3 linked regions of the Xanthobacter dioxanivorans genome follow. The protein of the gene in region 2 binds, or shares a complex with, the protein of the main gene of each other region. Links are inferred from orthologs where the notes say so. Each region holds a gene or a part of one and is shown on either strand. Other genes may lie near its edges. The genes, in order: secG, secY and secA.

Region 1 (9,397 bases), 1.0 Mb from region 2 along the record:
ACCTTATTACCGTCAAACCAGCCGGCTCTGCTCCATCGCCGCCCCGATGAAGGACGCGAACAGCGGGTGCGGCTCGAACGGACGCGACTTCAGCTCCGGATGGAACTGCACGCCGATGAACCAGGGATGGTTGCCATATTCCACGATCTCCGGCAGCAGGCCGTCCGGCGACATGCCGGAAAAGCGCAGGCCGTGCTGCTCCAGGCGGTCGCGATAGGAGGTGTTCACCTCGTACCGGTGACGGTGCCGCTCGGAAATGTCCCGCGTGCCGTAGATGGATCCGACGCGGCTGCCGGGCTCCAGAAAGGCCTGGTACGCCCCCAGGCGCATGGTGCCGCCGAGATCGCCGGCCTGCGTGCGCCGTTGCAGCTCGTTGCCCTTGAGCCATTCGGTGAGCAGGCCGACCACCGGCTCGGAGGTGGGGCCGAACTCGGAGGAATTGGCGTTCTCGATGCCGGCGAGGTTCCGCGCCGCCTCGATCACCGCCATCTGCATGCCGAAGCAGATGCCGAGATAAGGCACGGCCCGCTCGCGCGCGAACTGCGCCGCGCGGATCTTGCCCTCCGCCCCGCGCTGGCCAAAGCCGCCGGGCACGAGGATGCCGTGCACGTGCTCCAGGAAGGGGGCGGGGTCCTCGCGCTCGAAAGTCTCGCTCTCGATCCAGTCGAGGTTCACCTTCACCTTGTTGGCGATGCCGCCGTGGGCCAGCGCCTCGATCAGCGACTTGTAGGCGTCCTTCAGCCCCGTGTATTTGCCGACGATGGCGATGGTGACCTCGCCCTCGGGATTGCGCACGCGGCCCTCGATGTCGGTCCAGCGCTTCAGGTTCGGCGCCGGGGCCGGCTCGATGTTGAAGGCGGCCAAGACTTCCTTGTCGAGCCCTTCCGCGTGGTAGGCGGATGGCACGGCATAGATGTTGTCCACGTCCCGCGCCTCGATCACCGCTGTCTCGCGCACGTTGCAGAACAGCGAGAGCTTGCGCCGCTCCTCGCGCGGAATCTCCCGGTCGGTGCGGCAGAGCAGGATGTCGGGCTGGATGCCGATGGAGCGCAGCTCCTTCACCGAATGCTGCGTCGGCTTGGTCTTCAGCTCACCGGCCGAGGGAATGTAGGGCATCAGGGTGAGGTGGATGAAGATGGCGTGGCCGCGGGGCAGCTCGTTCTTCAGCTGGCGGGTGGCCTCGAAGAAGGGCAGGCCTTCGATGTCGCCCACCGTGCCGCCCACCTCGATCAGCACGAAATCAAAGCCCTCGTTGCCTTCCAGCACGAAGTCCTTGATCGCGTTGGTGACGTGGGGAATCACCTGGATGGTGGCACCGAGATAGTCGCCCCGGCGCTCCTTGGCCAGGATGTCCTGGTAGATGCGGCCGGTGGTGATGTTGTCCTGCTTGGTCGCCGGCGTGCCGGTGAAACGCTCGTAATGGCCGAGGTCGAGATCGGTCTCGGCCCCGTCGTCGGTCACGAACACCTCGCCGTGCTGGTACGGGCTCATGGTGCCCGGATCGACGTTGAGGTAGGGATCCAGCTTGCGGAGCCGGACGGTGTAGCCGCGCGCCTGAAGGAGCGCCCCCAAAGCTGCGGAGGCGAGGCCCTTGCCCAGGGAAGACACGACGCCGCCGGTGATGAAGATATAGCGCGCCATGGGCCTCGACCTTACCTCGTGCAAACGCGATTCGGCGAGAGCGAAGCCGGGAAGGGCCTCGCCTCGCCTGTGGAGAAAGAAGATCGCCGCGAAACCGCGGCGATCGACTCACTTGGACTGCGGAACCTGGGGACCGCTCGGGGCGGCCGGAGCCACCGGCGCCGCGGGGGCGCCCTCGGGTGCCGGGGCACCCTGCGGACGGATCTGATCGAGAATGGAGCCGCCGCTCTGCGGCACCGAGGGACCGCTCTGGCCCTGGCTCGCCGGCTGCAGGATGGAGCGCGGCGCACGTCCCCAGCCGGCCACAATGGTGAGCGACAGGGACGTGATGAAGAAGATCAGCGCCAGCACCGCCGTCGCGCGGGTGAGCACGTTGGCCGAGCCGCGCGCGGTGAAGAAGCCGCCGCCAGAACCGCCGCCCCCGCCGCCAATGCCGAGTCCGCCGCCCTCGGAGCGCTGGATCAACACCACGCCGATGAGCGAAAGCACCACCATGAGGTGAATAACGATAAGAACCGTCTGCATGGAATCCATCACATTCGCGCCACGGCTTTCACGCCCGGCGCGCAGGTTGCGGGTGATCTACACGATCGGGCGCCCGGAGGGAAGGGTATCACCGCGGGTCTTCCCTGCGCGGCGCGCAGGGAAGCGGCTGTTCCGCCTGTGCGGCAGATCTTCAGCCTCGGCCCGGCGTCGCACCCCGGCCACAACCCGATCCCGCGCCTACTCCAGCGCCAGCAGCGCCAGGGAGGCGAGCGCGATCACCCATACCGCGCCGCTGATCCGCCGCCCGCACCCGGCGATGAGGTTCACGACCACATAGGTGATGAAGCCGAGGCCGATGCCGCTGGCGATGGAGAAGGTGAAGACCACCGCGAGCGCCGTGGCCGCGGCGGGCAGCGCCTCCGCCGCGTCGTCCCACGGCAGGTCGCGCATGGCGCTCACCATGGCGAGGGCGACGACCAGCAGCGCCGGGGCGGTGGCATAGGCCGGCACGGCGAGCGCCAGCGGCGCGAAAAGCAGGCAGGCGAGGAACAGCAGCGCCACCACCACGGCGGTGAGCCCGGTGCGTCCTCCCGCCTGGATGCCGGCCGCGCTCTCGATATAGGAGGTGATGGTCGAGGTGCCGAGCATCGAGCCGACGATGGCGCCCCCCGAATCGGCGATGAGCACCCGCCCGAGGCGCGGCACCGAGCCATCCGCGCGCATCAGCTTCGCCTTGTAGAGGGTGGCAATGAGCGTGCCCATGTTGTCGAGCATGACCAGGAGGAACAGGGCGGCGATCACCCCCACCATGCTGAGCCGCAGCACGCCGGCGATGTCCAACTGAAGAAAGGTGGGCGCGAGGGAGGGCGGCGCCGAGACGACGCCGGTGAAGGTCACCAGGCCGAGGGGCACCCCCGCCAGCGTCGCCGCGGCGACGCCGATGAGGATGGCGCCCGGCACCTCCCGCGCCGCGAGCCCGGCCATGAGCAGGAAGCCGCCGCAGGCGAGCAGCGTCGAGGGCGCCGCAAGGTTGCCGATGCCCACGAGGGTGACCGGATTGGCGACGACGACGCCCATGCCCTTCAAACCCAGCAGCGCCAGGAACAGGCCGATGCCCGTCCCCATGCCGAGCTTCAGCGACATGGGAATGGCATTGAGCAGCCACTCGCGCACCTTCAGCATGCTGAGGACGAGGAACATCAGGCCCGATACGAACACCGCGCCCAGCGCCTGCTGCCACGGCACGCCCATGCCCTGCACCACCGTGAAGGCGAAGTAGGCGTTGATCCCCATGGCCGGGGCAAGGGCGATGGGATAGTTGGAAATCACCCCCATCATCGCCGAGCCAAACGCCGCCGCAAGGCAGGTTGCGGTGAAGGCCGCGCCCGGGTCGATGCCGGCCTGGGCCATGATCTGCGGGTTCACCACCACGATGTAGGCCATGGTCAGGAAGGTGGTGAGGCCGGCGACGATCTCGGTGGAGATGGAGGTGCCGCTCTCCTTGAGCCTGAAGACCCGCTCCACGAACGCGCGCATGCGCCGCCTCCCCCTTGCCGCCGATGCCATGACTTTAGCAGCAGATCCCGGGCTCCTCGGCAAGGCGCGCGCGATGGGCCCCCGCCGGCGGTAGCCGGGCATGGCTTGTACAAAGGGGGCGGCTCAACCACCCTGCGCCCGCTCATCATCTTTGGGGGATATCGTGCGTCACATGATCTGCGTCCTGGCTGCGCTCGCCACGGCCACGCCCGCGCTGGCGCAGGCGCTGAAGTCGAACGAAGTCCTGAGCTCCATCGCGGTCGCGCCGATCAGCACCCCCAATCCCGTGCTCGGCGCCGACGGACGGGTGCACCTCGCCTACGAGCTTTTCGTCACCAATCCGAGCAAGCAGTTCGTCACCCTCGACAAGGTGGAGGCGGTGGACCCGGACGGGCGCCCCATCTACGGCCTCGACGGCGATGCGCTCGGCGCCATGGTCTCGGCCTATGCGGGTGGCGGCCGCACCCTGCCGCCGGGGGGCTCCGCCGCCGTCTTCCTGGATGTGACCTTCGCCCGCGACGTGCCGCTGCCCGAGCGCGTCCTCGCCCGCGTGCTGGCGACGCGCCAGGCCGCCGGGCCAGACGGCAAGCCGGTGCCGATGCCGGCCGATGCGCCCCTGCCCGCCACCTTCTCCTTCACCGGCGCCCCGACCGCCATCGGCAAGCCGGCGGTGGTTATCGCCCCGCCGCTGCGCGGCAAGGGTTGGGTCGCCATCAACGGCTGCTGCGACGCCATCACCTCCCATCGCGGGGCGATCATGGCGGTGAACGGACAACTGCGGGTGCCGGAGCGCTTCGCCATCGACTTCGTGCAGCTCAATGCCGAAGACCACCTCTTCACCGGCGATGTGCATGCCCTCAAGAGCTATGCCTATTTCGGCGCGCCGGTGCATTCTGTCGCCGACGGGGTGGTGGTGAACCTCTACGACGCCACCGGCGAGCAGGTGCCGGGCGGCGCCGCCAAGGGCATCAATCCGGAGAATATCGGCGGCAACATGCTGGTGATCGACATGGGCAGCGGCAATTTCGCCTTTTACGCCCACCTCCAGCCCGGCAGCCTGAAGGTGAAGCTGGGCGATAAGGTGAAAGCGGGCGACGTGATCGGCCTGCTCGGCAACACCGGCAATTCCACCGCGCCGCACCTGCATTTCCATGTGATGGACGGCCCCTCGCCGCTGGATGCCAACGGGCTGCCCTACGCCTTCACCGCGTTCCAGAGCCAGGGCGTGGTGCAGATCGACGGCGCGGACTTCTTCGACAAGCCGGTCGCCGCGACCATCGACCGCCGCCGCCTTGAGGGCCCGCGGCAGAACGCTTTGCCCCTCAACAACGAGGTGGTGGACTTCGGGCCGTGATCTTGTCCGGGCCGGCAGCCCGGAATATTCGGACGGCCGTTCAGCCTCGGGAGCAAGCCGGCATGTACGGAAAGGGCACCATCAGGGCTCTTACAGCGATTCTGGCGCTTGGCGCCGCGCCGGCCCAGGCATGCCAGTGCGTCCTGCCCCTGGACCCGGATGCCCGCCGAGATTTCATCATCGAGCGTGCGCAGACCGTCTTCAGCGGCCGGGTCCTGGCGATCCGCAAGATCAAGGGCCCGCCCGAGGTTGCGGGTGACGGCGTGATCGAGGCGGAAGTGGAAGTCGTCACTTTGGTGAAGGGAAACGCCAAGGGCACCGTCACCATCCGCACCTTGGCCGGTGACAACGGCGCCAATTGCGGCATGGGCGGTAAGGTTGCCGCCGCCTGGTCCTCCGGCGAACGGCTTGCCTTCGCCCTGGGGGCGGGCGAAGGCAAGCGCGGACGACGGATCTTCTGGGCCAACAGCTGCACGTCGGGACGGTTCTACATCCCGCCGTAGCCCACCGGCCTCAATGCCCCAGCACCGCCAGCAGCAGCAGCGCCACGATGTTGGTGATCTTGATCATGGGGTTCACGGCGGGGCCGGCCGTGTCCTTGTAGGGATCGCCCACCGTGTCGCCGGTGACGGAGGCCTTGTGCGCCTCCGAGCCCTTCATGTGGCGCACCCCGTCCTTGTCCACGAAGCCATCCTCGAACGACTTCTTGGCATTGTCCCAGGCACCGCCGCCCGAGGTCATGGAGATGGCGACGAACAGGCCGGTGACGATGACGCCCAGCAGCATGGCGCCCACCGCCGAGAAGGCGGCCGACTTGCCGGCCACCCCGCCGCCGGCCACGAAGTAGATGACGAAATAGCAGACGATGGGCGAGAGCACCGGCAGCAGGGAGGGGATGATCATCTCCTTGATGGCGGCCTTGGTGAGAAGGTCGACGGCGCGCGAATAGTCCGGCTTCTCGGTGCCGGCCATGATGCCCGGCTTCTCGCGGAACTGCCGGCGCACCTCTTCCACGATGGCCCCGGCGGCGCGGCCCACCGCCGTCATGCCCATCGCGGCGAAGAGGAAGGGCAGCAGGCCGCCGAACAGCAGGCCCACCACCACATACGGGTTCTCCAGCGAGAAGTTGGGCGAGACGCCGGAGAAATAGGACCCCGGCGCCGCCTGGGCGATGAAGTATTTCAGGTCCTGGCTGTAGGCGGCGAACAGCACCAGCGCGCCGAGGCCCGCCGAGCCGATGGCATAGCCCTTGGTGACCGCCTTGGTGGTGTTGCCCACCGCGTCGAGGGCGTCGGTGGACTGGCGCACCTCCTTGGGCAGGCCCGCCATCTCGGCGATGCCGCCGGCGTTGTCCGTCACCGGGCCGAACGCATCGAGAGCCACGATCATGCCCGCCAGCGCCAGCATGGTGGTGGCGGCGATGGCGATGCCGAACAGGCCGGCGAGCCCGTAGGCGAAGAGGATGCCGGCGATGATGACGAGCGTCGGCAACGCCGTGGATTCCAACGAGACCGCGAGACCCTGGATGATGTTGGTGCCATGCCCCGTCACCGAGGCCTGGGCGATGGACACCACCGGGCGATAGCCGGTGCCGGTATAGTATTCGGTGATCACCACGATGGCGCCGGTCACCGCGAGGCCCACGAGGCCGCACAAAAGCAGGCTGGTGCCGGTGAAGTCCGCCCCCGGAATGGCGCCGAAGCCGGGCAGGAGCCAGGTTACCAGCGCCAGCGCGATGATGGAGAAGCCCGCCGTCGCCATCAGGCCCTTGTAGAGCGCGCCCATGATGGAAGAGGTCGGGCCGAGCCGGACGAAGAAGGTGCCGGCGATGGAGGTGAGGATGCACGCCCCGCCGATGGCGAGCGGATAGACGATCATGGTGGCCAGTGTCGCCGGCACCGCCGCGAAGAAGATGGCGGCCAGCACCATGGTGGCCACCACCGTCACCGCATAGGTCTCGAACAGGTCCGCGGCCATGCCGGCGCAGTCGCCGACATTGTCGCCCACGTTGTCGGCGATGGTGGCGGGGTTGCGCGGGTCGTCCTCGGGGATGCCGGCTTCCACCTTGCCCACGAGGTCGCCGCCCACGTCGGCGCCCTTGGTGAAGATGCCGCCGCCGAGACGGGCGAAGATGGAGATGAGCGAGGCGCCGAAACCCAGCGCCACCAGCGAATCCACCACCGTGCGGCTGTTGAGCGCGAAGCCGAGGATCTGGGTGAGCACGAGGAAGTAAACCGTGACCCCGAGGAGCGCGAGGCCGGCCACCAGCATGCCGGTGACGGCGCCGGCCTTGAAGGCGAGGTCGAGGCCCCCGGCCAGCGACAGGGTCGCCGCCTGGGCGGTGCGCACGTTGGCGCGCACGGACACGTTCATGCCGATGAAGCCGGCCAGGGCCGAGAGGATGGCGCCCACCGCGAAGCCCACGGCCACGAGCCAGCCGAGAAACAATCCCACGAGAATGAAGATGACGACGCCGACCACCCCGATGGTGGTGTACTGGCGCTTCAGATAGGCCTGCGCGCCCTCCGCGATGGCGGCGGCGATTTCCTGCATCCGCGCCGTGCCGGGATCCGCCGCCATGAGCTCGCGGATGGCCCATACGCCATATGCCACGGCCAGGAGGCCGCAGGCGATGATCAACACCAAAGCCAGCATCTATCCCACCCTTTTCGTTTCCAACCTGTATTCTTTTATGGGGTGAGTGTGAGGGGTGCGGTGATCCACGGCAAGGGGCCTTTGGGCATACTGTCGCGGTCCGGAGGGGTTCCAGCCGCCGGTAACCCCATCCGCGCCACCGGCTGCCCCGGCCTTCGGGATTGACGCGGGGGGCGCCCTCCCCTATCCGCTGCCCCTTCCGCACGCAGCAATATGAGCCCCGTCGCGCCCCATGGCCGAGCCCGCGTTGAAACCGTCGCCCCGCATTTCGTTCGTGTCGCTGGGCTGTCCCAAGGCGCTGGTGGACAGTGAGCGCATCGTCACGCGCCTGCGCGCCGAAGGCTACGAGTTGACGAAGACCCATGCGGGCGCCGACCTCGTGGTGGTGAACACCTGCGGCTTCCTCGACAGCGCCAAGGCGGAAAGCCTGGCCGCCATCGGCGATGCGCTGGCGGAAAACGGCAAGGTGGTGGTCACCGGCTGCATGGGCGCCGAGCCCGAGCAGATCCGCGACATCCATCCCGGCGTCCTCGCCATCACCGGCCCGCAGCAATATGAGAGCGTGCTGGCGGCCGTGCACGAAGCCGTGCCGCCCCTGCACGACCCCTTCCTCGACCTCGTGCCCGAGCAGGGGGTGAAGTTCACCCCCCGGCACTACGCCTACCTCAAGATCTCCGAGGGCTGCTCCAACCGCTGCACCTTCTGCATCATCCCCAAGCTGCGCGGCGACCTCGTCTCGCGGCCTGCGGCGGACGTGCTGCGCGAGGCCGAGCGGCTGGTGAAGGCGGGGGTGAAGGAGCTGCTCGTCATCTCGCAGGATACCTCCGCCTACGGTGTGGACCTGCGTTACGCGCCAAGCCAGTGGGGCGACAGGGAAGTGGCGGCGCGCTTCCTCGATCTCGCCGGCGCGCTGGGGGACCTCGGCGCCTGGGTGCGCCTGCACTATGTCTATCCCTACCCGCACGTGGACCAGGTGATGGAGCTGATGGCGGCCGGCAAGGTGCTGCCCTATCTCGACATCCCCTTCCAGCACGCCAGCCCCTCGGTGCTGAAGCGGATGAAGCGCCCGGCCTCGCAGGAAAAGACGCTCGCCCGCATCCGCGCCTGGCGCGAGGCGGTGCCAGACCTGACCCTGCGCTCCACCTTCATCGTCGGCTTCCCCGGCGAGACCGAGGCCGAGTTCGAGGAACTGCTCGCCTTCCTGGAGGAGGCGGAGATCGACCGCGCCGGCTGCTTCAAGTTCGAGCCGGTGCGCGGCGCGCCGGCCAACGATCTGGCCGACGCCGTGCCCGACGCGCTCAAGGCGGAGCGTTACGACCGCTTCATGCTCACCCAGCAGAAGGTTTCCGCCCGGCGGCTCAAGCGCAAGGTCGGCACGCGCCAGCAGGTGATCATCGACCACGTGTCGGCGGACGGCGGCATCGGCCGCACCAAGGGCGACGCGCCGGACATCGACGGCACGGTAAAGGTCTTCTCCCGCCGGCCCCTGCGCGTGGGCGAGATCGCCACGGTGAAGATCGAGGCCGCCGGCCCCTACGACCTCACCGGAATCGCCGTGGGATTCTAGGGCGTTTCCCGTTTCAAGGAATCGGCGAAACGCCCAATATCTTTCCGCGATCGCGTTTTATTCACGCGAACCGGTCTCCATTTCGCTCGAAAACGCTCCAGGAAATAAGGCCGGCATATTTCCGCGCATCGTCATGGCCGGGACGAGCCACAGGGCAT
Region 2 (9,376 bases):
GTATGGGTGCGCTGGCCGCGCACCGGCAGGCCGCGGCGATGGCGCAGGCCCCGGTAGCAGCCGAGGTCCATCAGCCGCTTGATGTTCATGGCCACTTCGCGGCGCAGATCGCCTTCCACGATGTAGTCGCGGTCGATGGTCTCGCGGATCTGCAGCACTTCCTGGTCGGTGAGCTGGTTCACGCGGCGCTCGGCCGGAATGCCCACCTTCTCCACGATCTCCTCGGCCTTCTTGGCGCCGATGCCGTGGATGTACTGGAGCGCGATGACGACGCGCTTGTTGGTCGGAATGTTGACGCCTGCAATACGAGCCACTGCTCTCTCCATGTGACGCCGGCGGGCCTTGCGGCACGCGACCGGCGGAATGATCCCCGCGTCCGGTGGAGGCCGGCCCCTGCGGAGAAACGACGTTGCCCGGATACGACAAAAATGCCGCCCTGTCCGACCCTTCCGGGTGGACCGAACGGCACCTGTTCCGAAGCGAGGAAGTGGCCATAGCCGGGATTTAAGAAAACGTCAAGGGGTTCCCCGACTTCAGCGCCGCGCGAGCGCATAAAGGTGTTCCGCCGCCTGGAGCGCCTGGAGCCCCCCCAGCGCGATCATATGGCGCAAATGAAAAGACCCTCCCGCTCGATCACGGGAGGGCCTGGTTCAGGCATCACGAGTGGGCGACCGTTGAAGGCCGACGTCTTCGCGCCCTCACGCCGCCTCGGCAAGCACCCCGTCGATGGCGGCGGTCACCTGGTCGATGGGGGCCATGCCGTCGATCTGCTTCAGCTGGCCGCGCGCCTTGTAGTACGGCGCCACCACCGCGGTGTCGCGGTTGTAGGCCTCCAGGCGGGTCTTGAAGACATCCGGGTCATCGTCCTTGCGGACCGGCTCGCCCTTGGCCTTGGCCTCGGCGGCGCGGTTGAGGATGCGGTTGACCAGCTTTTCCTGATCCACCACCAGCTCGATCACCGCGTCGAGCTTCATGCCCGTCTCGGCGAGCAGGCGGTCCAGCGCCTCCGCCTGGGCCACCGTGCGCGGGAAGCCGTCGAGGATGAAGCCGTTCTTGGCGTCCGGCGCCGCGAGGCGCTCGGCGATGATGCCGATGACGATCTCATCGGAGACGAGGCCGCCCGCATCCATGACGGCCTTGGCCTTGAGCCCCACCGGCGTGCCCGCCGCCACAGCGGCACGCAGCATGTCCCCGGTGGAGAGCTGGACGATCCCGTGACGGGCGACCAGCCGTTGCGCCTGCGTTCCCTTGCCTGCCCCGGGCGGGCCCAGCAGCACCAGCCTCATTTTACTTTCTCCTCCCCCCGCGCAGCTTGGCCTTCTTGACCAGTCCTTCGTACTGATGGGCCAACAGATGTCCCTGGATCTGGGACACGGTGTCCATGGTCACGCTGACCACGATCAGCAGCGACGTCCCTCCGAAATAGAACGGAAGCGACGCATAGGAAATCAGCAGTTCGGGGAAGAGGCAAACCGCCGCAATGTAGGCCGCGCCGACGACCGTGATGCGGGTGAGGACATAATCGATATATTCCGCCGTCCGCTCGCCCGGGCGGATGCCGGGAATGAAGCCGCCATGCTTCTTCAGGTTGTCCGCCGTCTCCACCGGATTGAACACGATCGCGGTGTAGAAGAAGCAGAAGAACACGATCAGCGCCACATAGAGCACCATGTAGAGCGGGCGCCCGTGGCCGATATGGGTGGTCACGGTCTGCAGCCATTCCGGCCCCGAGCCCTGCATGAAGCTGGCGATGGTGGTCGGGATCAGCAGCAGCGACGAGGCGAAGATCGGCGGGATGACGCCCGACGTGTTCAGCTTCAGCGGCAGGTGGGACGACTGCCCCTCATAGATGCGGTTGCCCACCTGGCGCTTGGGATACTGGATCAGCAGCCGGCGCTGGGCGCGCTCCATGAACACGATGAAGGCGATGATCACCACCGCCATCAGCAGCACGCCGAGAATCACCACAGTGGAGATGGCGCCCTCGCGGCCGAGTTCCAGCGTGCGCACGAAGGCGCCCGGCAGCTCGGCGACAATGCCGCCGAAGATGATCAGCGAGGTGCCGTTGCCGATGCCGCGCGAGGTGATCTGCTCACCCAGCCACATCAGGAACATGGTGCCGCCGGTGAGCGTGATCACGGTGGTGATTCGGAAGAACCAGCCGGGCTCCGCCACCACGCTGCCGGAGCCTTCCAGGCCAACCGCGATGCCGTAGGCCTGGAACAGGGCAAGCACCACGGTGAGGTAGCGGGTGTACTGGTTGAGCTGCTTGCGGCCCGCCTCGCCTTCCTTCTTCAGCGCCTCCAGCGTCGGCGAGACGCTGGTGAGCAGCTGGATGATGATGGAGGCGGAGATGTACGGCATGATGTTCAGGGCGAAGATGGCCATGCGCTCCACGGCGCCGCCCGAGAACATGTTGAAGAGGCCGATGATCCCCTGGTTCGCGTTCTTGAACACGTCGGCCAGAGCGTCGGGATTGATTCCCGGCATGGGGATGTAGGTGCCGAGCCGGTAGACGATGAGCGCGCCGAGGGTGAACCAGATGCGCTTCTTCAGCTCCTCGGCCTTGCCGAGGGCGCCGAAATTGAGGTTCGCCGCGAGTTGTTCCGCCGCCGAGACCATGCCTTGCTCCGCTGGACGCCGCCCTCGAGGGGCAGCCCTTATATGAGGGCGCGATTTGCGGTGCCAAGACGCCTCAAGCCCGATCGGACCGGATCGACGTGCGCTTTGTTGCGGATGCCTGTGGATCTCGGCCGCGGCCTGAGCGGGAGCCGTCTGCGCCCACTCGTCCGGGCTCGAGGTCCATCACGCATCCGCGGCACCGGAGCATCGCCCGGAAAAGCAGATACCCGGCATTACGCCGGGTTGCCAGAAAGAGATGCCGGGCGGACGACCCGCCGCGCATCCCGAGGCAGAAGCGCGGCCGGGCGAACCCGGCCGCGCCCGGATCACTCCGCTTCGGCCGCAGCCGGCGCGGCCAGCATGGTCACCGCGCCGCCGGCCTTCTCGACCGCGGCGACGGCGGACTTGGTGGCGTAGGCCACTTCCAGCGTCACCTTGGCGGTCAGCTCGCCGGAGCCGAGCACGCGCACGCCGTCCTTGATCCGGCGCAGCACGCCGGCGGCGACGAGCGTGGCCTCGGTCACCGTCTGGCCGGCGTCGAGCTTGCCCGCGTCCACGGCCGTCTGGATGCGGCCGAGGGTCACCTCGTTGTAGTCGAGGCGGAAGATGTTGTGGAAGCCGCGCTTCGGCAGACGCCGGTGCAGCGGCATCTGCCCGCCTTCAAACCCCTTGATGGCCACGCCGGTCCGGGCCTTCTGGCCCTTCACGCCGCGCCCGGCGGTCTTGCCCTTGCCGGAGCCGATGCCGCGGCCGACGCGCATCCGCTTCTTGCGGGCGCCGGGATTGTCCCTGATTTCGTCGAGCTTCATGTCCCGCTCCTCACTCGACCACACGGACGAGATGGGCGACCTTGGCGATCATGCCGCGCACGGCCGGGGTGTCCTTGAGGGTGGAACGGCGGCGCTGCTTGTTCAGCCCGAGGCCGACGAGGGTGGCCTCCTGGTCGAACGGGCGGCGGATCGGCGAGCCGATCTGCTCCACGGTGATGGTCTTGTCGCTCATGGAGCGCTCCTATCGATGTGGTTCGCGCCGCTCAGTCGGTCGCTTCCGCGTCTTCGACGCGGCGGCGGGACTGGAGCTGCGACACCTTGATGCCGCGACGCGCCGCGACCGAGCGCGGTGAGTCCTGGTTCTTGAGGGCGTCGAACGTGGCGCGCACCATGTTGTAGGGGTTGGAAGACCCGAAGGACTTCGCCACCACGTCGTGCATGCCGAGGGTCTCGAACACCGCGCGCATCGGGCCGCCGGCGATGATGCCGGTACCGGCCGGAGCCGCGCGCAGGATCACCTTGCCGGCGCCGTGGTGACCATGCACGTCGTGATGCAGGGTGCGGCCTTCGCGCAGCGGCACGCGGATGAGCGCGCGCTTGGCGCTCTCCGTGGCCTTGCGGATGGCCTCCGGCACCTCGCGGGCCTTGCCGTGGCCGAAGCCGACGCGGCCCTTCTGGTCACCCACCACCACCAGGGCGGCGAAACCGAAGCGCCGGCCGCCCTTCACCACCTTCGCGACGCGGTTGATGTGGACCAGCTTGTCCACGAACGTGTTGTCGCGGTCCTCGCGCTCGTGGCGCTGTTCCCGTTCACGGGCCATTTTTCGCTCGTCCTTCGGCGTCAGAACTGAAGGCCGCCTTCGCGGGCGCCCTCAGCGAGCGCCTTGACGCGCCCATGAAAGATGTATGCGCCGCGGTCGAACACGACCGCGGTCACGCCCTTCGCCAGAGCCCGCTCGGCCACCAGCTTGCCAATGGTCTTGGCCGCATCGGTGTCCGCGCCGGTCTTGAGCGCAGAACGCAGGTCCTTCTCAAGGCTCGACGCGGCGGCGAGAGTCTCGCCCTTCGCGTCGTCGATGACCTGCGCATAGATGTGCTGCGAGGTCCGGTGCACCGACAGGCGCGGACGTCCGTTCGCAGCAACGCGAATCGCACGGCGCACCTTGGCCTTGCGGCGCGCCAGCGCCTCCAAATCCTTAGCCATGGTTCGCCTCCGTCACTTCTTCTTGCCTTCCTTGCGGAAGATGAATTCACCGGCGTACTTGACGCCCTTGCCCTTGTAGGGCTCGGGGCCACGGAACTCGCGGATCTCCGCCGCCACCTGACCGACCTTCTGGCGGTCGATGCCGGTGATGACCACCTCGGTGGGCTTCGGCGTGACGATCGAGATCCCTTCCGGGATCGGATAGATCACGTCGTGGCTGTAGCCGAGGGCGAGGTTCAGGTTCTTGCCCTGCACCGCCGCCTTGTAGCCGACGCCCGTGATCTCCAGCTTCTTCTCGAAGCCCTTGGTCACGCCTTCCACGAGGTTCGCCACCAGCGTGCGGGACATGCCCCACATGGCCTTGTGGCGGGTGGTCTCGCCCTTCATGGATACCAGGATCTCGGATCCTTCGACCTTGGCCCCGATCTCTTCCACCAGGGTCACTTCGAGGGCGCCCTTGGGGCCCTTCACCTTGACCGTCTGACCGTCCAGGCTGGCAGTGACGCCGGCCGGAATGGCGACGGGGAGCTTGCCGATCTTCGACATGTTATCCTCGCTCGCCTTAGAACACGGTGCAGAGCACTTCGCCGCCGACATTCTTGTCGCGGGCGACGTGATCCGCCATCACGCCCTGGGGTGTGGAGACGACCGCGATGCCGAGACCGTTGGCGACGCGGGGCAGGTTCTTCACCGACGCATAGACGCGGCGGCCGGGCTTCGAGACACGGGCGATCTCGCGGATCACCGGGGTGCCGTCGAAATACTTGAGCTCGATCTCGAACTCGGTCCGGCCATTGCCGTGGTCGGTCGCGGTGTAGCCGCGGATGAAGCCCTCGTCGCGCAGCACGTCGAGAACGCTCGCCCGCAGGCGGGAGCCCGGGGTCGAGGTCTTCTGCTTGCGGCGCATCTGGGCGTTGCGGATGCGGGTGATCAGATCGCCGATGGGATCAGTGACAGCCATCGTTATCTCCTCACCAGCTCGACTTCACGAGGCCGGGCACCAGCCCCTGGTTGCCCAGCTCGCGCAGCGCGATACGGCTCATCTTGAGCTTGCGGTAGAACGCGCGCGGCCGGCCGGTGACCTCGCAGCGATTGCGGATGCGGATCTTCGCGCCATTGCGCGGCATCTGCGCCAGCTTGAGGGTCGCCTGGAAGCGCTCCTCGATGGGCAGGGTCTTGTCATTCACGATCGCCTTCAGACGCGTGCGCTTCGCCGCCTGGCCCGCGGCCAGCTTGCGGCGGCGCTCGTTCGTCTCGATCGCGCTCTTCTTCGCCATCTCTTGCTCCTGTTCTCCGCGTCTGAGGCAGCTGACGCCCCTCACGGCCGGAAAATCACTCGGTCACTGGTCCATTCAAGCCGCCCGGGCGGGGCCCGGGCAGGACGGGCGCCGCTTTCGCGAAGCGCCCCTCATAGCCGCTCACTGGCGGAAGGGGAAGTTGAAGGCCTTCAGAAGCGCGCGGGCTTCCTCGTCCGTCTTCGCCGTGGTGCACACGATGATGTCCATGCCCCAGATCTGCTCGACGCGGTCGTAGTTGATCTCGGGGAACACGATGTGCTCCTTGATGCCCATGGCATAGTTGCCGCGGCCATCGAAGCTCTTCGGGTTCAGGCCGCGGAAGTCCCGCACGCGGGGCAGCGCCATGGTGACGAGCCGGTCAAGGAACTCGTACATGCGCACCTTGCGAAGGGTGACCTTCGCGCCGACCGGCTGGTTCTCGCGCAGCTTGAAGTTCGAGATCGCCTTGCGGGCCCGGGTGAGCACCGGCTTCTGGCCGGCGATCTGCGCCAGGTCGGCGGCGGCGGTCGTCGCCTTCTTGGTATCGGCAGTGGCCTCGCCGACGCCCATGTTGATGACGATCTTGTCGATCGTCGGCACTTCCATGGGGTTCTTGTAGCCGAACTGCTCGATCATCTTCGCCCGCACCACCTCGTCGTAGAAGGTGCGCAGCTTCGGGGTGTACGTCGCCTCAGCCATCGATCCTCTCCCCGGAACGCTTGGCCACGCGGACCTTGGTCCCGTCTTCCAGCACCTGGAAGCCGACGCGGGTCGGCTTGCCGTCCTTCGGATCGGCAACGGCGACGTTCGACAGCTGGATGGGAGCCTCCTTGGAGATGATCCCGCCCTCCTGGTTCGCCGACTGGCGCTGGTGACGCTTCACGATATTGACGCCGCGGACGAGCGCACGCTCCTCCTTCGGCAGCACCTGGATAACCTCGCCGGTGCGACCCTTGTCGCGGCCGGTGAGGACGACGACCTTGTCGCCCTTCTTGATCTTGGCGGCCATCACAGCACCTCCGGCGCCAGCGAGATGATCTTCATGTGGTTCTTGGCGCGCAGCTCGCGCGGAACCGGTCCGAAGATGCGGGTGCCCACCGGCTCCTTGTTGTTGTTGATCAGCACGGCGGCGTTCTTGTCGAACCGGATCACCGAGCCGTCCACGCGACGGATGTCCTTGGCGGTGCGAACCACCACGGCCTTCATCACGTCGCCCTTCTTCACGCGGCCGCGCGGAATAGCCTCCTTGACCGACACCACGATGATGTCGCCCACGTGGGCGTACTTCCGCTTGGAGCCGCCAAGCACCTTGATGCACATGACACGACGCGCACCGGAATTGTCCGCCACGTCGAGATTGGTCTGCATCTGGATCATGACGCACCTGTTCTCGTCATCCGGCGCCGCCGGCGCGCCGGCATTGCCTTGAACCCTTGTTTACCGTGCCCGCTCATCGGAACACGGCGTTGCCGCGATGCGGTCTCCACTCGGCATCCCTAGAGAGCCGACGGACCCGGCACCGGAGCCTTCCCCCGCCCAGACGATCCATCCGGGCGGGAAAACCTCATATCAGACTTCCGCGCGCTTCTCGCCCTGGATCACGATCCAGTTCTTGAGCTTGGAAATCGGCCGGTGCTCCTCGATCCACACCGTATCCCCCACCGACCAGGCATTGGCCTCGTCGTGGGCGTGATACTTCTTGGACCGGCGCACGGTCTTCTTCAGCAGCGGATGGGTGAAGCGACGCTCCACCCGGACCACCACGGTCTTGTCGGTCTTGTCGCTCACCACGACGCCCTGGAGCACGCGCTTCGGCATCGCTTCCTCACTTCGCCTTCTGCGCCGGCGAGCCGACGCGCTTTAGGGTCTGCACGGTCTTGATCCGCGCGATGTCGCGGCGGATCTGCTTGGACCGCGCAGTGTTCTCCAGCTGACCCGTCGCCTTCTGGAAGCGCAGGTTGAACTGTTCCTTCTTCAGCTTCAGCAGCTCATCGGCGAGCTGATCGGGGCTGAGGGCCCGAACGTCCTCGGCTTTCATGAGCCTCTCCTCACTCGGCGATGCGCTGGATGAAGCGCGTCTTGATGGGCAGCTTCGCCGCCGCGAGGGTCAGGGCCTCGCGGGCGGTCTCGACGCTGACCCCGTCGATCTCGAACATGATGCGGCCGGGCTTGACCCGGGCGGCCCAGTATTCCGGAGCGCCCTTGCCCTTGCCCATACGCACTTCGGTCGGCTTGGCCGACACCGGCACGTCCGGGAACACGCGGATCCACACGCGACCCGCGCGCTTCATGTGACGGGTGAGCGCGCGACGGGCCGCCTCGATCTGGCGGGCGGTGACACGCTCCGGCTCGACGGCCTTCAGGCCGAACTCGCCGAAATTCAGCTCCGTACCGCCCTTGGCGACGCCGTGGATGCGTCCCTTGAACTGCTTGCGGAACTTGGTGCGCTTGGGTTGCAGCATGGCTTAATCGCCTTCTCTCTCGCCAGCCGTCACGCGCGGGAGCCGCGATCGCGGTCACCGCGGTCGCCACGCTCGCGGTCGCCACGCTCACGCCGCTGGGGACGCGAGGAAGGACCGGCTTCCTGCTCGGCCTGGCGCTTGTCCTGCGCCATGGGATCGTGCTCGAGGATCTCGCCCTTGAACACCCACACCTTCACACCACACGTGCCGTAGGTGGTGAAGGCGGTGGCGGTGCCGTAGTCCACGTCCGCACGCAGGGTGTGCAGCGGCACGCGGCCTTCGCGGTACCATTCCAGGCGCGCGATCTCAGCGCCGCCGAGGCGGCCCGAGCAGTTGATGCGGATGCCTTCGGCACCGAGACGCATGGCCGACTGCACCGCGCGCTTCATGGCCCGGCGGAACGCCACGCGGCGCTCGAGCTGCTGGGCGATGGATTCGGCGACGAGACGGGCGTCGATCTCGGGCTTACGGATCTCGACGATATTGATGAAGACTTCCGAGCTGGTCATCTCGGAGACCTTCTTGCGCAGCTTGTCGATGTCCGCGCCCTTCTTGCCGATGACCACACCGGGACGACCGGAGTAGATGGTCACGCGGCACTTCTTGTGCGGACGCTCGATCACCACCTTGGACACCGCGGCCTGCTTGAGCTGCTTGAACAGCATCTCGCGGATCTTGATGTCCTCATGCAGGAGCCGGCCGTACTCGCCCTTGTTGGCGAACCAGCGCGAATCCCACGTGCGGTTGATGCCGAGCCGGAGCCCGATTGGATTGACCTTTTGACCCATCAGGCCCGCTCCTCGACTTCCCGCACCACGATGGTGATGTGGGAGAAGGGCTTCTCGATGCGCGAGGCGCGACCGCGCGCCCGCGGCGAGAACCGCTTCATCACCAGACCCTTGCCCACATGAGCCTCGGCGACGACGAGGTCGTCCACATCGAGCTCATGATTGTTCTCGGCGTTGGCGATCGCGCTCTCGAGGCACTTCCGCACGTCGCGGGCGATCCGCTTGTGGGAGAACTCGAGATCGGCGAGCGCCG
Region 3 (9,879 bases), 890 kb from region 2 along the record:
GCCACCGTGCCGCAGCGGTCCGTCTCCTCCGAACCCTCGGCCACCCGCCCGCAGTGAGCGGGGCGGCTTCGGCCGGAGGCTCTCGCTCGGCGGCATGCGGAAAAGCGTGAACGCGCCGTGAGCTGCGGGCACCGCCGCGCCCCCTCCGGCGCCGTCTCCGCTTATGCTCCGCCCATGCGCCGGAGCTTCCGCCATCGTCCCCTCGAGCGGCTGGAGCCCGCGCCGATCGGCCCGCCGCAGCCTGATCGAAGCCGGCACCGGGCGCTCCCGCCGCTTGCTGAAGCCTTAAGGTGCCGCTTACGCTCACTGCTGCCGACGGATGCTTTCCGGAGGGGAGGGGCGCATGGAAGACTGGGCGAGGCGGGCCGCGGCCGTCACGGCGGGGGTTGCCTGGGTGGCGCTGGCGCTGCAACTGGGCATCGTGGTGGTCAGGATGGCCGCCATCGGCCAGGGCCTGGGCGCCGCCGCGTGGCGCTTCCTCGGCTTCTTCACCGTGCTCACCAACGGCCTCGTCGCGGTGGTGGCGACGGCGGTGGCTCTTTACCCGGCCGGGCGGATCGCGACGCCGCGCCTGCGGCTGATGGCGGTGGTGTCCATTGTGCTGGTGGGGATCATCTACGCGCTGCTGCTCCGGCACGTGTGGAACCCCACGGGCTGGCAGGCGGTGGCGGACCACCTGCTGCATGAGGCGACGCCGCTGCTGTTCCTTGCGACCTGGGGCCTGTCACGCCACGGCAGCCTCGCCGTCCGCGACGCCCTGTGGGCGATGGCGCCGCCGATCCTCTACCTCGCCTATGCCCTGGCGCGGGGCGAGGCGGACGGATGGTACGCCTACTGGTTCCTCGATCCGGCCAAGCTCGGGGACGGGCGCATGGCCCTCAACACGGTGCTGCTCGCCGCGGCGTTCCTCGCGACGGCCCTGCTTTTCCTCGGCATCGACAGGCTGCTCGCCCGCCGCATCGCCCGCTGAGCGGCGCGCCCGGGCGGGACGGCTCCCGCCCCCAAGACCCGAAAAGACCCGGCGCTTCAGGCGAAGCGGCCGTGGCAGTGCTTGTATTTCTTGCCCGAGCCGCAGGGGCAGGCCTCGTTGCGGCCCACCTTCCCCCAGCTGGAGGGATCGTTCGGATCACGCTCCACCACCGCCACGTCGCCCGAGAGCAGGGGCTGGGGCCGGCTGCCGATGGACGCACCAGCGAACGCGATCTCGTCCTCGCCGGTGAAGGGGTCGGCGTGGTGGGCTTCCATGGGCGGAAGCTCCTCCGTCGCCGGCGGCTGGGTGACGATCTCCACCCGCATGAGCTGGGCGGTGACGATCTCGCGCAGCCGGTTGAGCAAGGCGGAGAAGAGGTTGAAGGCCTCGGACTTGTATTCGTTGAGCGGGTCGCGCTGGGCGTAGCCGCGCAGCCCCACCACCTGCCGCAGGTGGTCGAGCATGGCGATATGCTCGCGCCAGAGGTGATCGAGGGTCTGCAGCAGGATGGACTTTTCCACATAGCGCATGATGTCCGGCCCGTACTGGGCGGCCTTGGCCGCCATCAGCTCGTCGGCCAGGCGAATGACGCGCTCGGTGACCTCGGGGCCGGCGATGCCCTCCTCTTTCGCCCATTCCTTCACGGGCAGTTCGAGGGCGAGCACCTCCTTCAGCGCCGCGTCGAGGCCGTCCACGTCCCACTGCTCGGGATAGGCGTTCTCGGGGATGTGCTTGGCCACCATCTCGGTGATGAGGGCGTGGCGCATGTCCTCGACGGTCTCGGCGACGTCGCCGTCATTCATCAGTTCGAGGCGCTGCTCGAACACCACCTTGCGCTGGTCGTTCAGCACGTCGTCGTACTTGAGCAGGTTCTTGCGCATGTCGTAGTTGCGCGCTTCCACCTTCTGCTGCGCCTTCTCCAGCGCCTTGTTGATCCAGGGGTGGATGATGGCCTCGCCTTCCTTCAGGCCGAGGCGCTGCAGCATGCCATCGAGCCTGTCCGACCCGAAGATGCGCATCAGGTCGTCTTCCAGGGAGAGGAAGAACTTGGAATGGCCGGGGTCGCCCTGGCGGCCGGAGCGGCCGCGCAGCTGGTTGTCGATGCGCCGGCTCTCGTGCCGCTCGGTGCCGAGCACGTAGAGGCCGCCGGCGGCCAGCGCCTTCTGCTTCAGCGCTTCCACCTCGGCGCGGATCTTCGCTTCGGCGGCGGCGCGCTCCTCGCCTTCCGGCAGGTCCTTCAGCTCGATGTCGATGCGCATGTCGGCGGAGCCGCCGAGCTTGATGTCGGTGCCGCGGCCGGCCATGTTGGTGGCGATGGTGATCGCCCCCGGCACGCCGGCCTGGGAGACGATGTAGGCCTCCTGCTCGTGATAGCGCGCGTTCAGCACCGCGAAGGCCTTCACAGCGCTGTCATTGCTGAGGAGCTCGCGGCCGGAGAAGGCCTCCGGGTCGGAGAAGTCCTTCTGCTTGAAGTCGGCCTGCTTGAGCAGTTCCGCCAGCAGCTCCGATTTCTCGATGGAGGTGGTGCCCACCAGCACCGGCTGGTCGCGCGCGGCGCATTCCTTGATCAGCTCGATGATGGCGGCGTACTTCTCGCCCGCGGTGCGGTAGACCTCGTCGTCGTCGTCGGTACGGGAGATCGCCACGTTGGTGGGGATCTCCACCACCTCGAGCTTGTAGATGTCGGAGAACTCCGCCGCCTCGGTGTTGGCGGTTCCGGTCATGCCCGACAGCTTGTCGTAGAGGCGGAAATAGTTCTGGAAGGTGATGGAGGCCAGCGTCTGGTTCTCGGGCTGGACCTGCACCCGCTCCTTGGCTTCCAGGGCCTGGTGCAGGCCTTCCGAATAGCGCCGGCCGGGCATCATGCGGCCGGTGAACTCGTCGATGATCACCACTTCGCCGTTGCGGACGATATAGTCCTTGTCGCGCTGGAAGAGGGTGTGGGCGCGCAGGGCCTGGTTCACATGGTGGACCACCGAGACATTCTCGATGTCGTAGAGGCTCTCGGACTTGAGCAGCCCCGCCTCGGTCAGCATCTGCTCCATCTTCTCCATGCCCGCTTCCGTCATGGTGACGGTGCGCTGCTTCTCGTCGACCTCGTAGTCTTCTTTGGCGAGGCGCGGGATGTAGGCGTCGATGGTGTTGTAGAAGTCGGAGCGGTCGTCGAGCGGGCCGGAGATGATGAGGGGCGTGCGCGCCTCGTCGATGAGGATGGAGTCCACCTCGTCGACGATGGCGTAGAAGTGCGGGCGCTGCACCATGTGGGCGCGCTCGTACTTCATGTTGTCGCGCAGATAGTCGAAGCCGAGCTCGTTGTTGGTGGCGTAGGTCACGTCGCTGGCGTAGGCGACGCGGCGCTCGTCGTCGTCGAGGCCGTGGACGATGATGCCGGTGGTGAGGCCGAGGAAGCGGTAGAGGCGGCCCATCCACTCGGCGTCGCGCTTGGCGAGGTAGTCGTTCACCGTCACCACGTGCACGCCCTTGCCGGCCAGGGCATTGAGGTAGACGGGAAGGGTGGCGACCAGGGTCTTGCCCTCGCCGGTCTTCATCTCGGCGATGCCGCCCTCGTGCAGCACCATGCCGCCGATGAGCTGCACGTCGAACGGCCGCATGCCCAGCGCGCGCTTGGCGCCCTCGCGCACGGTGGCGAAGGCCGGCACCAGAAGGTCGTCCAGCGTCTTGCCTTCGGCGATCTGGCGGCGGAAGTCGTCGGTCCGGGCCCGGAGCGCCTCGTCGGAAAGCGCCTCCAACTCCGGCTCCAGTGCGTTGATGGCCTGAACGCGGGGACGGTATCCCTTCACCCGGCGATCGTTCGCGGAGCCGAAGAGCTTGCGGGCAAGTCCACCTAACATGGGTTGTGTCTCTGTTCCGATCCGTCAGGTCTCAAGGAGGGCGGAGACGGGCCGCCGGACCCTCCGGTCAATGATGCGCCTTTGGACAACCGCAATGCGGCGTCAGCAAGTCCGCAGGGCGCGCGCAGGCGGGTGCAGCGACAAAGCGCGCAGCCGCTTTCGCGCGTCCCTTCGGGGGCAGCGTACCAGCGGGACACTTATGAACGGGTCGGGGCAATGTCAATGCGAGGTCGGGCGATCCGGGTGCCGTGCGCCGCGCGGGGGAGGGCGGCCGCGGCCCGTCGCGCCCCTGCCGGTGCTCATCTCCCCTCCCGGCTCGCCCGCCGTCGCGCGCTCGGACCGGAGGCGCATCCGCGCTGCTTTGACAAAGCGTTGCTGCCTTGCACAGGCCGCGGCAAATCCGGCCGGCACGCGGGACCCGGCCCATTCCTCTCATGGACACGTCTGGACCCCATGCTTACTATCCGCCGCGACTGCACAATCGGGGGATGGAGTATGGTGGGGGGTATCGGGGTGTCCGGTGGGCTGCAGCGTGGCAGCGTCGCGCTTTGTGCGGCCTTACTCCTGGCGGCCTGCGAGGAGAAGAACACCTACGTTCCACCCCCGCCTCCCAAGGTGACGGTCGCTCCGGTTCTGGAGCAGCCGGTGACGCGCTTCCTAGAGCTCACCGGCAACACCGCCGCCATCAATTCGGTGGACCTGAACGCGCGCGTCCAGGGCTTCCTCACCTCCATCAACTACAAGGATGGCGCGCTCGCCCGGAAGGGCTCGGTGCTGTTCGTGATCGAGCAGGACCAGTACAAGGCCCAGCTGGACCAGGCCAAGGCGACCCTCGCCGCCAACCAGGCCGCGCAGGTGCAGGCCGAGGCGGAATACAACCGGCAGGCGCAGCTCGCCAAGCAGGACTTCGCCTCCCAGGCCACCCTCGACCAGGCGCGCGCCAAGCGTGATTCGGCGGTGGCCGATGTGGCCAACGCCCAGGCCTCGCTGCTGCTGGCCCAGATCAACCTCGGCTATACCGAGGTCGCCGCGCCCTTCGACGGCGCGGTCACGGCCCACTTGCAGGACGTGGGCGCCCTCGTCGGCTACAGCGGGCCCACCAAGCTCGCCACCATCGTCCAGCTCAACCCCATCTGGGTCTGGTTTACCCTGAGCGAGCAGCAGGTGCTGCGCATCAAGGAACACCTCGCCAAGGACGGCCGCTCGCTGGTTTCCATCACCCGCGAGGTGCCGGACATCCCCATCGAGATCGGGCTGCAGACCGAGACCGGCTATCCGCACACGGGCCGCATCGACTACATCGCGCCGCAGGTGGACCCCAGCCTCGGCACGCTCACCGTGCGCGGCCTCTTCCAGAACGACGATTTCGCCCTTCTCCCCGGCCTTTTCGCCCGGGTGCGCGTGCCGCTGGGCAAGGCGGCGACCACCCTCCTCGTGCCGGACGCCGCCATCAGCGCCAACCAGCTCGGCCCCTACGTGCTGACGGTCAGCGCGGACAACGTGGTGTCGCAGGCGCAGATCACCCTCGGCCAGCTCCAGGCGGACGGGCTGCGTGCCGTGGAAGGCGGGCTGAAGAGCTCCGACCGCATCATCATCAACGGCATCCAGCGCGCGGTGCCGGGCTCCAAGGTGGACGTGGAGGCAGGCAAGATCGTCGGCATCGCCGCGCCCAAGACCGACGACGGCAGCAAGCCGCTGCCGAAGCCGGCCGGGGTCGCGCCCGCCAATGCGCCGGCGGTGGCCGCGCCTTCGGTCGCGCCCTCGCAGGCGCCGACCTCGCCTTCGACCCCGAAGAACTGATCCGCCCTCGAACCTGGGGCAGCGCCCATGATCTCGCGCTTTTTCATCGAGCGGCCGGTCCTCTCGAACGTGCTCGCACTGGTGTTCGTGCTGATCGGGCTTGTCTCGCTCATGCGGCTGCCGGTATCGCAGTATCCGAACATCGTGCCGCCGACGGTGTCGGTGTCCACGTCCTATCCGGGCGCCTCCGCCAAGACGCTCATCGACACGGTCGCCCTGCCCATCGAGCAGCAGGTGAACGGCGTCGAGGGCATGCTCTACATGCAGTCCTGGTCGGCATCGGACGGCACCTACACCCTGATCGTCACCTTCGCCATCGGCACCGATCCGAATATGGCGCAGGTGCTGGTGCAGAACCGCGTCAACATCGCCCTTGCCTCGCTGCCCACCGCGGTGCAGGCGCAGGGCGTCACCATCCTGCAGAAGGGCACCTCGATCCTCGAGTTCGTGACCCTGATCTCGCCGGACGGACGGTATGACGGCCTGTTCCTCAACAACTACGCCATCATCAACATCCAGAACGAGCTGGAACGCGTCTACGGCGTCGCCAACGTGGGCGTGTTCGGCGCCGGCACCTACGCCATGCGCATCTGGATGGATCCCGACCGCATGCAGGCGTTCGGGCTGACCCCGACGGACATCTCCAACGCCATCCAGAAGCAGAGCCAGGAGGTCACCCCCGGCCAGCTCGGCATTCCGCCGGCGCCGTCCAACGCCGCCTTCCAGTACACGGTGAACATCAAGGGGCGCCTGGACGAGGCGAAGGACTACGAGAACATCATCGTCAAGGTGGATAATTCGGACGGCGGGCGCATCGTCCGCATCCGGGATATCGGCCGCGTAGAGCTGGGCTCGCAGAGCTATTCCAAGGACTTCATGCAGGACAACAAGCCTGCGGCCGGCATCGGCATTTTCCAGCTTCCCGCCGCCAACGCCCTGCAGGTGTCCGCCCAGGTGGCGCTGAAGATGGAGGAGCTGAAGAAGAGCTTCCCCGAGGGGCTCGAATACAACATCCCCTTCAACACCACCTGGTTCGTGTCCGCCTCCATCGACGAGGTCTGGAAGACCCTGTTCGAGGCGGCGCTGCTGGTGCTGGTGGTGATCCTGCTCTTCCTGCAGGACTGGCGGGCGACGCTGGTGCCGGCGACCACGGTGCCGGTGACCATCATCGGCGCCTTCGCCGCCATGGACGCCATGGGCTTCACCATCAACCTTTCGACCTTGTTCGCCATCATCCTTGCCATCGGCATCGTGGTGGACGACGCCATCGTCATCGTCGAGGGCGTGGCGCGCCACATCGAGGAGGGCATGGACGGGCAGCCGGCCGCGGAAAAGGCCATGGACGAGCTGTTCGGCCCGGTGGTGGGCATCACCCTCGTGCTCATGTCCGTGTTCCTGCCGGCCTCGTTCATACCGGGCCTGACCGGGCAGATGTTCAAGCAGTTCGCGCTGGTCATCGCCGCGACGGCCTTCATCTCGGCCATCAACGCGGCGACGCTCAAGCCCACCCAGTGCGCCCTCTGGCTGCGCAAGCCGGTGCCGCCGGAGAAGCGCAACTTCATCTATCGCGGCTTCAACACCATCTACGGCAAGGCGGAGCACTGGTATGCGGGACTCATCTCCCGCATGGTGCATCATTCCAAGCTGATGGTGATCATCGCCATCGCGCTCATGAGCGTCGCCGCCTATGGCCTGACGCGGATCCCCACCGCCTTCCTGCCGATCGAGGACCAGGGCTACTTCCTGGCCCACGTGCAGCTGCCGGACGCCTCCAACCTCAACCGCACCAAGCAGATCGTCGCCGACGTGTCCGATCGCGTGCGCAAGGTGCCGGGGGTCAAGACCGCGCTCGGCATCTCCGGCATCTCGGTGCTCGACAACTCCTCCACCCTGTCCAATGCCGGGGTGCTTTACATCACCCTCACGCCGTGGGACGTGCGCTACGCCACCACCGGGCAGGACCTGCTCTCGCTCTACAACAACCTCAACAAGGCGGTGGCGGACGTGGAGGAGGCGGAAGTGCTGATCCTGGTGCCTCCGGCCATCCAGGGCATCGGCAACGCCGCCGGCTTCACCATGCAGCCGCAGCTGCGCAACGGCAATTTCGACTACCGCCTGCTGGAGCAGATCACCACCACCATCGTCGACAAGGCGCGGGCCCAGTCGGCGCTGAGCCACGTCTCCTCCTCGTTCCGCGCCGGGGCGCCGCAGATCGAGGTGGAGGTCAACCGCATCAAGGCGGAGACGCTGGGCGTCACCGTGGGGCAGGTGTTCAACACCATCTCGTCTTATCTGGGCTCGACCTACGTCAACCAGATCAACAAGTTCGGCAATGTTTTCCAGGTCTACGTGCAGGCGGAGGCGGGCTACCGCGTCACGCCGGCGGACTTGGTGGGCCTGAAGGTCCGCACGCCTGGCGGCGACATGGTGCCCCTGGGCACGCTGGTGGACATCAAGACGGTGCAGGGCCCGCCCCTGATCTCGCTTTACAACCTCTATCCGAGCTCCACCGTCGTGGGGGCCGAATCGGCCGGCTTCTCCTCCGGGCAGGCGCTGTCGCTGATGGAGCAGATCGCCACCTCGACCCTACCGCCCGGAGCCGGCTTCGAGTGGACCGCCATGTCCTATCAGGAGAAGGCGGTGGGCAATCAGATCTACTACGTGTTCGGCCTCGCCATTCTGCTCGTCTATTTCGTGCTGGCCGGACAGTATGAGAGCTGGATCCAGCCCATGGCCGTGATCCTTGCGGTGCCGCTGGCGCTGCTCGGCACGGTGGGGGCGCTGCTGGGGCTCGGCGTCGCCAACAATCTCTACACCCAGATCGGCCTCGTGCTCCTGATCGCGCTCGCCTCAAAGAACGCGATCCTGATCGTGGAGTACGCCCGCGAGAAGCGGGCGGAGGGCATGGAGATCATGGATGCGGCGGTGGAGGCCTCGCGCCTCCGGTTCCGCCCCATCCTCATGACCTCGTTCGCCTTCATCCTCGGCGTGCTGCCGCTGGTGTTCGCCACCGGCGCCGGCGCGAACTCGCGCAAGTCCATCGGCATCGCGGTGGTCTCGGGCATGCTTGCCTCCACCTGCCTCGCGGTGCTGTTCGTGCCGTCCTTCTACACGGTGCTGCAGCGCTTCGAGGAGAAGTTGAAGGGCAGGAAGAAGAAGGCGGGCGGCCTCACGCCCCCCGAACCCGACGTGCCCCCGGCGCCCGCATCTGCCTGAACCCGGGGCGCCGCTGGTGCCGTTTAATGCGGCACTTGCTCGCCAACGAGGCGAGCGTCGCCGCAAAGTCGCGCTTTCGCCCCATAAGGGGCTTGGCTAACCTTGGCTGAATGCGTTCCACCCAACCGTTGGGCTGCCCCCCGGGGCCGTCGCCCGCAGGACCAGGTGCCTTCATGTCGATCCTCGCGAGCCTGCATCACGTCACGAGCTACAAGTATGAGCGCCCGGTGGCCATGGGTCCGCAGACCATCCGCCTGCGCCCGGCGCCGCACAGCCGCACCGAGATTCCCGCCTATTCGCTCAAGATTTCGCCAGCCGAACATTTCATCAACTGGCAGCAGGACCCGTTCGGCAACTGGCTCGCGCGCATCGTCTTCCCGGAGAAGGTGGAGGAGTTTAAGGTCGAGGTGGATCTCCTCGCCAAGCTCGACGTGCTCAATCCGTTCGACTTCTTCGTCGAGGAATATGCCGAGAACTTCCCCTTCACCTACGCCCCCGAGCTGAAGGCGGAGCTTGCTCCCTACCTCGAGCTGGAGAGCGAGGGGACGCCGTTCGACGCCTTCGTCGCCTCGGTCTCGCGCGAGCCGCGCCGTATCGTGGATTTCCTCGTGGAAATCAACCAGCGGATGCAGCAGGAGATCGGCTACGTCATCCGCATGGAGCCGGGTGTCCAGACGCCGGACGAGACGCTCACCAAGAAGCTCGGCTCGTGCCGCGACACCGGCTGGCTGCTGGTGCAGGTGCTGCGCCATCTCGGCCTCGCCGCGCGCTTCGTGTCCGGCTACCTGATCCAGCTGAAGCCCGACGTGGCGGCGCTGGACGGTCCGTCCGGCACCGACGTGGACTTCACCGACCTGCACGCCTGGTGCGAGGTGTATGTGCCGGGCGCGGGCTGGATCGGCCTCGACCCCACCTCCGGCCTGCTCTGCGGCGAGGGCCACATTCCGTTGGCCGCGACCCCCATTACCGGTCGGCGGCGCCCATCACCGGATACTTGCTTGAGAAGTCGGAGACCGAGTTCGGCTTCGACATGAGCGTTGC

The links.
Region 1: secY (region 2) and secG share a complex: the UniProt entries of both Escherichia coli proteins name them as parts of the sec protein translocase complex. The link is inferred for Xanthobacter dioxanivorans from one-to-one orthologs.
Region 3: the proteins of secY (region 2) and secA are in contact, whole or in part, in a crystal structure (PDB 3DIN), measured with the Thermotoga maritima proteins. The link is inferred for Xanthobacter dioxanivorans from one-to-one orthologs. Residues at the interface, in WP_004081795.1 of Thermotoga maritima: Glu108, Gly109, Glu110, Glu111, Ala236, Glu237, Arg238, Arg239, Ile240, Thr241, Ile242, Gln243, Tyr244, Ala245, Arg246, Arg247, Val248, Thr249, Gly250, Arg251, Arg252, Val253, Tyr254, Gly256, Ala257, Ser258, Thr259, Tyr260, Leu261, Pro262; in WP_004082002.1 of Thermotoga maritima: Glu261, Ala262, Arg263, Lys300, Ala301, Arg302, Thr303, Ile304, Ile305, Leu323, Tyr324, Asp325, Pro326, Val329, Ser330, Tyr333, Ile336, Lys340, Phe345, Val349, Glu363, Phe364, Tyr374, Ser375, Gly376, Gly377, Glu393, Ile395, Thr482, Ser483.

Annotation. Positions count from the first base shown.
Region 1 is NZ_CP063362.1:4,891,595-4,900,991, forward strand. The notes cover bases 459-3,355. They hold secG (preprotein translocase subunit SecG), read right to left. Parts: upstream 2,167-3,355; coding sequence 1,750-2,166; downstream 459-1,749. Other genes in these bases: EZH22_RS22820 (CTP synthase), read right to left, coding at 459-1,641; EZH22_RS22830 (NCS2 family permease), read right to left, coding at 2,365-3,355. Outside these bases: more of EZH22_RS22820, read right to left, coding at 13-458; more of EZH22_RS22830, read right to left, coding at 3,356-3,663; EZH22_RS32440 (M23 family metallopeptidase), read left to right, coding at 3,836-5,017; EZH22_RS22840 (hypothetical protein), read left to right, coding at 5,014-5,520; EZH22_RS22845 (sodium-translocating pyrophosphatase), read right to left, coding at 5,531-7,672; 30S ribosomal protein S12 methylthiotransferase RimO, read left to right, coding at 7,905-9,239. UniProt on the Escherichia coli protein: Subunit of the protein translocation channel SecYEG. Overexpression of some hybrid proteins has been thought to jam the protein secretion apparatus resulting in cell death; while this may be true it also results in FtsH-mediated degradation of SecY.
Region 2 is NZ_CP063362.1:3,842,103-3,851,478, reverse strand. Bases 456-3,331 are described here. They hold secY (preprotein translocase subunit SecY), read right to left. Parts: upstream 2,623-3,331; coding sequence 1,288-2,622; downstream 456-1,287. Other genes in these bases: rplO (50S ribosomal protein L15), read right to left, coding at 2,949-3,331; EZH22_RS17985 (adenylate kinase), read right to left, coding at 699-1,286. In the rest of the region: rpsM (30S ribosomal protein S13), read right to left, coding at 1-314; more of rplO, read right to left, coding at 3,332-3,431; rpmD (50S ribosomal protein L30), read right to left, coding at 3,442-3,624; rpsE (30S ribosomal protein S5), read right to left, coding at 3,656-4,213; rplR (50S ribosomal protein L18), read right to left, coding at 4,234-4,596; rplF (50S ribosomal protein L6), read right to left, coding at 4,609-5,142; rpsH (30S ribosomal protein S8), read right to left, coding at 5,159-5,557; rpsN (30S ribosomal protein S14), read right to left, coding at 5,568-5,873; rplE (50S ribosomal protein L5), read right to left, coding at 6,015-6,572; rplX (50S ribosomal protein L24), read right to left, coding at 6,565-6,882; rplN (50S ribosomal protein L14), read right to left, coding at 6,882-7,250; rpsQ (30S ribosomal protein S17), read right to left, coding at 7,443-7,691; rpmC (50S ribosomal protein L29), read right to left, coding at 7,699-7,911; rplP (50S ribosomal protein L16), read right to left, coding at 7,922-8,335; rpsC (30S ribosomal protein S3), read right to left, coding at 8,365-9,123; rplV (50S ribosomal protein L22), read right to left, coding at 9,123-9,376. UniProt on the Escherichia coli protein: The central subunit of the protein translocation channel SecYEG. Consists of two halves formed by TMs 1-5 and 6-10.
Region 3 is NZ_CP063362.1:2,952,401-2,962,279, forward strand. The notes cover bases 827-4,205. They hold secA (preprotein translocase subunit SecA), read right to left. Parts: upstream 3,823-4,205; coding sequence 1,027-3,822; downstream 827-1,026. Other genes in these bases: EZH22_RS13845 (Pr6Pr family membrane protein), read left to right, coding at 827-970. In the rest of the region: EZH22_RS13840 (L,D-transpeptidase family protein), read left to right, coding at 1-57; more of EZH22_RS13845, read left to right, coding at 344-826; EZH22_RS13855 (efflux RND transporter periplasmic adaptor subunit), read left to right, coding at 4,318-5,622; EZH22_RS13860 (efflux RND transporter permease subunit), read left to right, coding at 5,650-8,838. UniProt on the Escherichia coli protein: Required for protein export, interacts with the SecYEG preprotein conducting channel.